DNA from 3 places in the Pseudarthrobacter arbutini genome. Region 3 is predicted to be linked to each of the others. Evidence: riboswitches for the same ligand, from Rfam matches in the RefSeq annotation. Region 3 holds a riboswitch; each other region holds the start of a gene.
What was found. A riboswitch is a leader RNA that binds a small molecule or an ion and turns the genes downstream of it on or off. The one in region 3 is predicted to bind S-adenosylmethionine.
Positions count from the first base shown of each region.

Region 1: another riboswitch for S-adenosylmethionine. It lies ahead of metX (homoserine O-acetyltransferase MetX); the one in region 3 lies ahead of ACX80V_RS00985 (aminotransferase class V-fold PLP-dependent enzyme).
Region 2: another riboswitch for S-adenosylmethionine. It lies ahead of ACX80V_RS12750 (DUF1737 domain-containing protein); the one in region 3 lies ahead of ACX80V_RS00985 (aminotransferase class V-fold PLP-dependent enzyme).

Region 1 is NZ_JBTNDQ010000008.1:171,252-174,518, reverse strand. Features, by position in the region: gene ACX80V_RS11285 (CPBP family intramembrane glutamic endopeptidase) at 16-795, shown strand; gene ACX80V_RS11280 (VOC family protein) at 922-1,560, opposite strand; SAM riboswitch class IV at 1,769-1,883, shown strand; gene metX (homoserine O-acetyltransferase MetX) at 1,896-3,011, shown strand; gene ACX80V_RS11270 (hypothetical protein) at 3,110-3,267, opposite strand, start outside.
Region 2 is NZ_JBTNDQ010000010.1:74,896-78,162, forward strand. Features, by position in the region: gene ACX80V_RS12740 (O-succinylhomoserine sulfhydrylase) at 1-673, opposite strand, end outside; gene ACX80V_RS12745 (rhodanese-like domain-containing protein) at 670-1,083, opposite strand; gene ACX80V_RS12750 (DUF1737 domain-containing protein) at 1,080-1,337, opposite strand; SAM riboswitch class IV at 1,351-1,466, opposite strand; gene ACX80V_RS12755 (hypothetical protein) at 1,591-2,085, shown strand; gene opgC (OpgC domain-containing protein) at 2,178-3,267, shown strand, end outside.
Region 3 is NZ_JBTNDQ010000001.1:205,938-209,204, reverse strand. Features, by position in the region: gene ACX80V_RS00985 (aminotransferase class V-fold PLP-dependent enzyme) at 1-1,077, opposite strand, end outside; SAM riboswitch class IV at 1,113-1,226, opposite strand; gene hisN (histidinol-phosphatase) at 1,386-2,198, opposite strand; gene rsgA (ribosome small subunit-dependent GTPase A) at 2,251-3,267, opposite strand, start outside.

The sequences.
Region 1 (3,267 bases), on a different contig from region 3:
AGGCAAGATGGAACCATGTTGGTTCCCTCCCGCCGTCGGCTGCGGACTGAAGTCTGGATTGTGCTGGGCCTTTCCCTGGGGCAGTCCGCCGTCTACTCGGTGGTGCAGCTGCTGGACAAGATGACGCGTGCACCGCTGGCCGAAGGCACGTCCACGCTGAACCGGTCACAGAGCCCCCGCGAGTACTTCGACCTCACCTACCAGCTGCTGGACATCATTTTCGCCCTCGTGCCCGTGCTGCTGGTCATCTACTTCCTCACGGACCAGCGGCAATCCGGTTCCGGCTTGAGCGCCCAGGGCGGGTCCGCCTTCCGGAAGCTGGGGTTCAACTTCGCCAGGCCGGGCCGTGACCTGCTGCAGGGCTTTGGCCTCGCGGCGCTGATCGGAATTCCTTCGCTGGGCCTCTACGCAGCGGGACGTGCCCTGGGGATCACCACCGCCATCATCCCCAGCGCACTCGACTCGTACTGGTGGACAGTTCCCGTCCTGATCCTGTCCGCGCTGCGGCACGCCGTCGTGGAAGAAGTCATTGTGGTGGGCTACCTCCTGGACCGCTTCGGCAAGTTCGGCTGGAGCATGCCCCTGTCCATCTTCACCAGCTCGATGCTCCGCGGCAGCTACCACCTATACCAAGGCTTCGGGCCGTTCATCGGCAACGCAGTGATGGGTGTGGTCTTCGCCTGGCTCTACACGAAAACCAAGCGGATTATGCCGCTGGTCATCGCGCATGCGCTGCTGGACATCGTTGCCTTCGTTGGCTTCAGCCTCTTTGGCCGGGCTGTGGGCCTCGGGTAAGACGGCCGTGGTTCCCGTGCCGCACAGGTGAACTGAAACGGGTCCGGCCTTAAAAGGATTCGGCCGCCATCGGTGGGTGGCATCATTGGCACCCGCTGATGGCGGCCGAAGCTATTGAACGTGCAATCAGATGGTGACTGCTCCGGTAGCGGTTTCGAAGGTTACGGACAGGATGCCCGGGGTTCCATGCGGAGCCACCCAGTCAACGGCCACATCCTCCAGCGGCTTCTCGACGGGTTCGCCCAGCCATTCCGTCACGCGTTCGGCGGAACCGGCTATGGTCAGGCAGCTCATCTTGACGTTGCTCTCATAGGCGTTGGACGGGTGCAGGGCGGGGTCGCCCTCCCACTTGAGCATGTACGGGACCTGGGGGTCCGCGATCAGGCCCAGGATGCCGATCTGCTTCCAGACCAGCTCGCGGCCGTCCGGGAACTTGCGGTTGCCGTTGACGGCGGCACGGCCCAGGCGGTCTTCGAACGGAGCGAGGTCGTCCACTTCGACGCACCAGCCCATCCAGCCGCCGCCGGCTTCGGACCGGGCCCGGACAGCCTGCCCGAAGGGAGCCTTGTCCGATGCCGGGTGGTTCAGGACCTCCACGACTTCCAGGTATTTGTGGCCCGCGAGGGGAATAATCATGTTCCGGGTTCCAAACCGGGGGTGCACGCCACCCTTCACGGCTTCAACGCCGAGGGCGGACGAAATTCGTTCGGTGGTGGCAACGAGGCCATCTTGTTCACAGGCGTAAGAGACGTGATCCATGCGCATGCCATCATCTTGGCACTTTGTGATCCGGCTCTCAGCTAAGGGTAGCCTTACCGGAATCCTGATGCGTCACGAGTGGACATTTCCGGGCGGCCAAGGGCGCGGCGGACCCTGGCAAGGACGCGGCCGGCCAGCCGCAGTAGGGCTCCCGCGAAGTCATAACCAGTCACACGCTTAGCAATAGACCGGGGCTGTTCGTACACTCGAAGCAGGTCATGAGTGCCAGCGACAGCCCCGGCTTGCTGGCCGGCAACCCTCTTTTGCGGTGGGGTGCCCCGGGTGAGGACCTGGCCTGCCGGTCAATTGACGGTGGGCAAGCGCATAGAAAAGGTCCTTCCATGACGATTACGATTTCCCGTACTGCAGCACCCGGAAACGGGGTGGTCCGGTACGCCAGCATCGGCGGACTCGAGCTCGAAGCCGGCGGCTACCTCCCGGAAGTCACCCTCGGCTATGAAACGTGGGGAACCCTCAACGCGGACGGCTCCAACGCCGTCCTGATTGAGCACGCCCTGACCGGAAGCACACACGTGACGCGCGGCGACAGCGACGAGCCCGGCTGGTGGGAACAGCTGGCCGGGCCCGGTGCGCCGGTGGACACGGACCGGTTCTTTGTGGTCTCCATCAACATCGTGGGCGGCTGCTACGGCTCCACCGGGCCGTCCTCGGTTGCCCCGGACGGCAAGCCGTGGGGGTCCCGCTTTCCGTTGGTAACGCTGCGGGACACCACCGCGGCCGAGGCCAGGCTGGCTGACCAGCTGGGAATCCCGAGCTGGTACGCCGTGCTGGGCGGTTCCATGGGCGGCGCGCGGGCCCTGGAATGGGCGGTCACCTACCCGGAACGGGTTCAGCGGTGCGCCGTTATCTCGATCGGTGCCGCCAGCACGGCCGAACAGATCGCGTTCGCCCAGGCGCAGACGCTCGCCATCCGCCAGGACAGCAATTTTAACGACGGCGACTACTACGGCGGTCCGCTGCCGGAGGACGGCCTGGCCCTGGCACGGCGCATCGCCCACATCACCTACCGCTCCGCCGAGGAATTCCATGGCCGCTTCGGACGGTCGGCCCAGCACCCGGAGTCGCCGTTCCAGGCGGCAGCGCTGGGAGAGCGGGGCCGCTACCAGGTGGAAAGCTACCTTGACCACCAGGGCAAAAAGCTGGTGCGGCGCTTTGATGCCAACAGCTACATCGCCATCACCGACGCCCTGATGAGCCACGACGTCTGCCGCGGGCGGGGCTCGCTGAACGAGGCCTTGGGCCGTGCCACCGCCAGGTTCTTCGTGGCTGCGGTGGACAGCGACCGGCTGTACTTCCCGTCCCAGTCCCGTGAACTGGCTGACGCGCTCCCGGGCGACGTGGACGTGCACGTTATTGAGGCCCCGATCGGCCACGACGGCTTCCTGACCGAGATCGGCCAGCTCGGCGTCCAACTCCGAGACACGTTCCTCATCTAAGCGCCAGGGGACACCCGAGCCCCTGCTCTTAAACGCGAGAGGACACTTGAGGCCCCTGGAATCAGGGCCTCAAATGTCCTCTCGCGCTGACTAAGCGATCAGCCGTTCATGATGTCGGAGCGGCGCTTCATGTAGTCCTCCATGGCCAGCTCGCCGTTGCTGTACTGCTGGTCGAGTTCGGCCAGCTTCCGGGCACGGTATCCCTGCGGGCCCGACGGCGGCAGGGGAATAGCGGGGGCGGCAGGCTGCTGCGGTG
Region 2 (3,267 bases), on a different contig from region 3:
TGGCGCCGCCCAGGACGCGTCCCTGGCCGTCGATGTGCTTCGTGCCGGAGTACACAATCACGTCCGCGCCCAGCTGGCCGCAGCGCTGCAGCAGGGGAGTGGCAAAGACATTGTCGACGACGACGGCGGCCCCGGCGGCGTGCGCCAGCTCGCTGACCGCGGCGATGTCCACGATTTCCTGCATCGGGTTGGACGGGGATTCGAAGAACACTGCGGTGGTGGGCTCCGACAGTGCAGCAGCCCATTGCTCGAGGTCCGGGCCGTCAACAAACACGGTTTCCACGCCCCAGCGCGGCAGGATCTCGTTCAGGATCACAAAGCAGGAGCCGAACAGCGAGCGCGCGGCAACCACCCGGTCCCCGGCCGCCAACAGGGCACCCAGAGCCGTGAACACCGCTGACATGCCCGACGCCGTCGCAAAGCACGCTTCGGTGCCTTCGAGCAGGCGGAGGCGTTCCTGGAAGGTGGCCACGGACGGGTTGCCGTACCGGGAGTAGACGAAGCGTTCGTCCTCGCCGGTGAAGGCGCGCTCGGCAGCGGCAGCGGACTCGTAGACGAAGCCCGAGTTCAGGAAGACCGGCTCGGTGGTCTCCTGGAAGTTGGTGCGGTCCAGCCCGCCGCGGACCGCCTGCGTCTCGGCACTCCAGCCGGCGGCGTCTGGGTTGAAGGTCACTTGGCTATTCCCAGATTGGTGGGCAGGCCGCGGTTCTTCCAGCCGTTGACGGTGCGCTCGCCGTAGCGGTCCGGCTCGCCTTCGAAACCCTCCAGGACGTTGTAGGAGGTGAAGCCGGCCTGCGTCGCGGCGATGGCGGCGGCGATGGAGCGCTGGCCCGAGCGGCAGAGGAAGACCAGCTCCGCGCCGTCGTCCTCCGGGGCCTGCTGCGTCAGGTCGGTGATGAAATCCGGGTTCGGGATGCCCCCCGGGAACGTCCACGGGATGAACAGGGGATCGTTGTCAGTGGCCTTCGTGTCCGGGATGCCGATGTGGGCCCATTCGCCTTCTGTCCGGACATCCACCAGGATGGCGCCCTGTTCGAGTTTGGCCCAGGCCTGCTGCGGGGTGAGGTCTCCGGCGTAGCTCATGCGTGGCCCTCGCCGTCGAAATCGAGGTCATCCACGGCGGAGGCGACGGCGGCATCAGCGGTGGCGATGGCCGACGGGAGGATGAGTGCCTGCGCAACAATCACAACGCCGCCGTTGGACGTCGCGGCCGGGCTGCCGTGCAGGACATACCCTTCGGCCAGGGCAGTGGAAATCCGTTCACAGAAAGACCTGTCATCCGGCCCGGTGACAAGCCGGTACGACAGTTTCTCTTCAGGGGCGGGTGCGTCAGACACGACGGAACTCCTTCTTTCACGCTTGCAGCTCGAATGGGTCGATATGCCGAGTATTCACCTGAGGCACCCCGCCGCGAAAGGGAGGGTTGCCGACCGGCCAGTCAGGGCTTGGCGCCGGTTCTCATTACTCCCCAAAAACGTAACATCCGGCCCGCCCGGCCGCACTGCCGTCGTCGTCATGTTCCGTAACCAACGCGTTTTCCGTGATCCCGCCGTGCGTCCGTAACGCCGGCGCCGACGGGACAATCGGGTCATGGGGAACTTTCGGGGGCGTTCATTGACGGGCGCCTGGGCACGCGTTTTGGCTGTGACGTTGTGCGCTGTGCCGGTGCTGGCGGGGGTGACAAGCTGCCGGAACATTTTCGCGCCGCCGCCCTGCATGCCGCCGGAGTTTTCCGTCTCGCCTGCCGCCGCGAAACCCGGCGAGCAGGTCACCGTCAGCGCCCCGGATACCACCTGCGATGCCCGCTACGGCACCGATGCGCAGGTCCAGGTGACGGTCAAGGATGCGACCGGTACCGCGGTGCTGGAAGAGCTCGCTCCCATGTCCGACGACGGCGGCTTCACTTTCGTGTTCACCGTCCCGGCTGGCGTGGCTCCCGGGAAGGCCGGGGTCACCGCTTACCCGTACAACCTGGACTGGTGCGACGACACAGGGGTGAACAACCGGGCGGCTCAGGGGCCGCCGGAACTGGTCCGGGTCGCATGTGCGCAGCGCCTGGTACCGCTGGTGGTCCTGGGCGGCTGAGGCTGATCCGGACCATAGGACGCGACCGATAGAGTTTACTGGGGCACCGGCCACCGTCTCTGAAACAGCCGTCCTTGGGGGTATACACCAGCATGCCAACAGCCACAGCGCCGGCCAACAATGCCAGCCCTGCCGGGCGGACACGGCTGCGGGCCGCCGTCGGACTCATCCTCACCGTTGTCCTTTCCGTCCTGGCGGTGGGACTAGCCGCCGGTAGCGCCCGTGCCGCTGGCACCGCTCCGGAGCCGGGAAAGCCGCTGCTGGGTGTTGTCCTTGAGTGGGGCGAGGATTCGGCGCAGGGCTTCGCCGAACGGTTGGGTGCCTCACCTGCGCTGCTGGGGCACGACATTGCCCTTCCCCTCCGGTCCGGCGAGGAAATTGACATCAGGGAGTTCCTGGGGCAGGCCTCCGCCTTGGGCTCCCACGCCATGCTCACAGTGGCCCCGTCCGCCCCGCTGGATCAGGTGGACGCGGCAGCCGCCCAAGCCTTTGCCAATAAAGTCCAGCAGCTCGCGGCCGGATTCCAGGGCCAGCTCCTGATCCGGTTCGCCCCGGACATGAACTCGAGCTGGACGCAATGGGGGCAGCAGCCCCTCGGATACAAGGCAGCGTTCAGGAACGTGGCCGCCGCCTTCAAAGCCACTGACGACGCCGGCACGGTGATGGTGTGGCAGCCGTACCTCGGGCGGGACTACCCGTTTGAACGCCACCGGAATGCGCCTGCTGCGGGTTCGGAGGGCTTCGCCGCGCTGGACACCAACGGTGACGGGACCTGGAACGGATCAGATGCCGCCTATACGCCGTATTACCCCGGCGACGACGCCGTGGAATGGGTGGGGCTGACGGCCTACCACGATGACACCGGCGGCAAAACCGCGGTCAACACCATTCCGGTGGAGGGCGAGCTCTCGGCCATGCTCACCCAGTCCGGCAGCGAGGACTTCTTTTCCTCCTACGTGGACGAGCGCAACAAACCCATGGTCCTCCAAACCTCGGCCTTCTACAGCCCGGCCACGGGCGGCGCCGCGAACCGGGACATCAAGGTGTCCTGGTGGGAACAAGTACTCGAGACGGGCACCTCTGCGCGTTTCGGCCGCATCGCCGCCGTCGTGTGGGACGAACGGACCAGCACGCGCGACACCGGTGTGGCCAGCATCGACTGGCGGCTGACCGGCGACGCCG
Region 3 (3,267 bases):
AGCGTCCGTGTCCGAGAAGATCTGGTGCACGGTGACGCCGTCGATCTTCGCGAGACCGTCCACCAGGAATGACCTGATGCCCGCTTCGTGGGCGTGCCAGCGGTCGTGGTCCAGGGACGCGATGACCTGGGTGGCGCGGGCCAGTGTGGCCGCGCCGAGGACGTTGGGGGAGCCGCCCTCGTGCCGGGCCGGACCGGTGGCCCAGCTGACGCCGTCGAGCCTGGCCTCGCGGACGGCGCCGCCGCCGGCCAGGTGGGGAGTGCCGGCGTCGAGCCAGTCGGTGCGGCCCACCAGGACCCCGGAGCCGAAGGGCGCGTAGAGCTTGTGCCCGGAGAAGGCGAGGTAGTCGACGTGGTCGGTGCTGATATTGATGCGCCGGTGCGGCGCCAGCTGCGCGGCGTCCACCACGATCCGCGCTCCGTACTCATGGGCGAGGGCGGCCAGGGCCTTGATCGGGAGGATCTCGCCGGTGACGTTGGAGGCGCCCGTGACCGCGAGGAGGCTGACGTTGCCCTGCTCAAGTTCGGCGCGGAGGACCTCGAGTGTCCCCACGATGGTGTCCGCGGCGACGACGCTGCGGTGCGGGACTCCCTGCCACGGCAGGAGGTTGGCGTGGTGTTCGATGTCCAAGTAGAGGACATCGCCATTGGGCCGCCCGTCCGTCGCCGGCAGGCAACCCGCCAGCAGGTTCAGCGAGTCGGTGGTGTTCCGGGTGAAGATGACGGAGTCGTCCGGGCGTCCGCCCACAAAGTCGCGCACGATGTCCCGTGCGTTCTCATAGACGGACGTGCTGATCTGCGATGCGTAGCCGGCGCCGCGATGGACGCTGGCGTAGAACGGCAGGATCTCGTTGAGGTAGGCCGACACCACGGAGAGGGCGGGAGCGGATGCGCCGTAGTCCAGGTTTGCGTACCGGATGTGGCCGCCCTGGATCAGCGGTGCCTGGATTTCCGCGCCGGTGACGGCAGAGAGGGGGCGGCCGGCAATGGCGGCGGCATCGTTGAACAGCGCAGCGGCCTTGGCGGGGGCGGCGTTGTCGGGAGAAACAGTGTTGGGGGAGACGGTGGCAGTTGTCACGGAGACCTCACTCTAAAAGGACTCCCGGTAACGGGAACCCGCGCTTGCCGTGTCCATTCCGGACCGGCCTGGTCGTCACCCGGGGCACCCCACCGCGAATGGAGGGTTGCCGGCCAGCAAACCGGGGTTTAGCGCTGGCACTCGTGACCTGTTAAGAAGCGTAGAACATCCGCCGCTGCAGAAAGGAAGCCCGGCCCAATGTTAAGGACTTTGTTACGCGCGTTTGAGGAACCGTCTCATTTGTCGAAGATACGACGGCGGACGCCCCCTTGAGGAGGCGTCCGCCGTCGATAATTCGAAGAAAGTGCCTAGAGGAGATCGTCCAGATTCGGGTTCAGCCGCTTGAGCACCTCTGAGTGCAGAATGGAGTTCGTGGCCAGGGCGTTGCCGCCGAACGGCCCGTCCTGTCCCTCCAAGGAGGTGAAGCGGCCGCCGGCTTCCACCACGATGGGCACCAGGGCAGCCATATCGTACAGGTTCAGTTCGGGCTCGCAGGCGATGTCCACGGAACCTTCGGCCACCATGCAGTAGGACCAGAAATCGCCGTAGGCGCGCGTGCGCCACACGTCCTCGGTCAGGCCCAGGAACTCATCCAGGTTGCCGCGTTCCTTCCAGCCGCCCAGGCTGGAGTAGGACAGGGAGGCATCCGAAAGTTTGGAGACGTCCGAGACGCGGAGCCGCGTTGCGGCGGCAAGGGACTTGCCCATGTACGCGCCGGAACCCTTGGCGGCCCACCAGCGTTTGCCCAGCGCGGGCGCGCTGACCACTCCCACCACGGGTTCGCCTTCGTCCACGAGGGCGATCAGGGTGGCCCAAACGGGGACGCCGCGGACAAAGTTCTTGGTGCCGTCGATGGGATCAATGATCCAGCGGCGGGAGCCATGGCCCGAACTGCCGAATTCCTCGCCCAGCACGGCGTCGCGCGGACGCGAGCGGGACAGCTGGCCGCGGATGGCTTCCTCCGCGGACTTGTCCGCGTCCGTTACCGGCGTCAGGTCCGGCTTGGTCTCGATGCGGAGGTCCAGTGCCTTGAAGCGGCTCATGGTCTGGTCATCCACGGAATCTGCCAGCACATGGGCAAGGCGCAAGTCATCGTTGTAGCTCGAAGCGGGTTGGATCATGGTTCCAAACTACCGTCTCAGGGCCGCAGTGTTGGGGACATCGGCGTCCCGTCTAGCCGATGCTGCCCAGTTCCTTGGTTTCCTGGCCCACCAGGCGGGGATCCGTGCCCAGCAGCCGCCGCAGGGACGCGAGCCGGGCCGGGCCGGTGGGGCCCGCGTGTCCGGTGGACACCCAGGCATCCACCCCGCAGTTGACGGCCGCGGTGTTGTGCTTGCAGCCACGCTCGCAGGCATCCGTACCCGGCTCCAGGTCCGGGAAGGACCGCAGGATCCGGTCCGGGTCCACATGGGCCAGGCCGAACGAACGGATGCCAGGGGTGTCGATGATCCAGCTTCCGGCGGGAGCTCCGGTCAGCTTCAGGGCAAGGGCCGACGATGACGTGTGGCGGCCGCGGCCGGTCACCGCGTTCACGCCACCGGTGGCCCGTTCGGCCCCGGTGAGCGCATTGACCATGGTGGACTTGCCCACGCCGGAATGACCCAGCATCACCGAGACCTTGCCCTCGAGGTACGCGCGGAGCTGCGAAACTGCGTCACTGTCCAGGCGGGCAGAGAGGCCGTCGTCGGAGCGGGCATCGATACCTGAGGCTTCGGAGTCCGACGTGCGGCTGATGATCACCGGGAAGTCCAGGTGCTCGTAGTTGGACAGCAGTTCCGCCGGATCCTTGACGTCCGCCTTGGTGACGAGCAGCAGCGGCTCAATGCCGGCGTCGTAAGCGGCCACGAGGGCGCGGTCGATGAAGCCTGTGCGCGGCTCCGGGTTTGCGGCGGCCACCACCACTACCAGCTGATCTGCGTTGGCCACCACCGCACGCTCGATCGGATCAGTGTCATCGGCGCTGCGGCGCAGCAGGGTCCTGCGGTCCTGGATCCGGACCAGGCGGGCTAGCGTGTCGGGTTCCCCGGAGACATCTCCAACGAGGGAGACGAAGTCGCCGGCAACCACGGGGGAGCGGCGGAGTTCGCGGGCCCTGGCTGCGATGATGACCCGCTCGTCGCCCGAGTCTTCGCCGACGACGGCGGTGTACCGGCCGCGGTCCACTGTGATGATGCGGCCCGTGACGGCGTC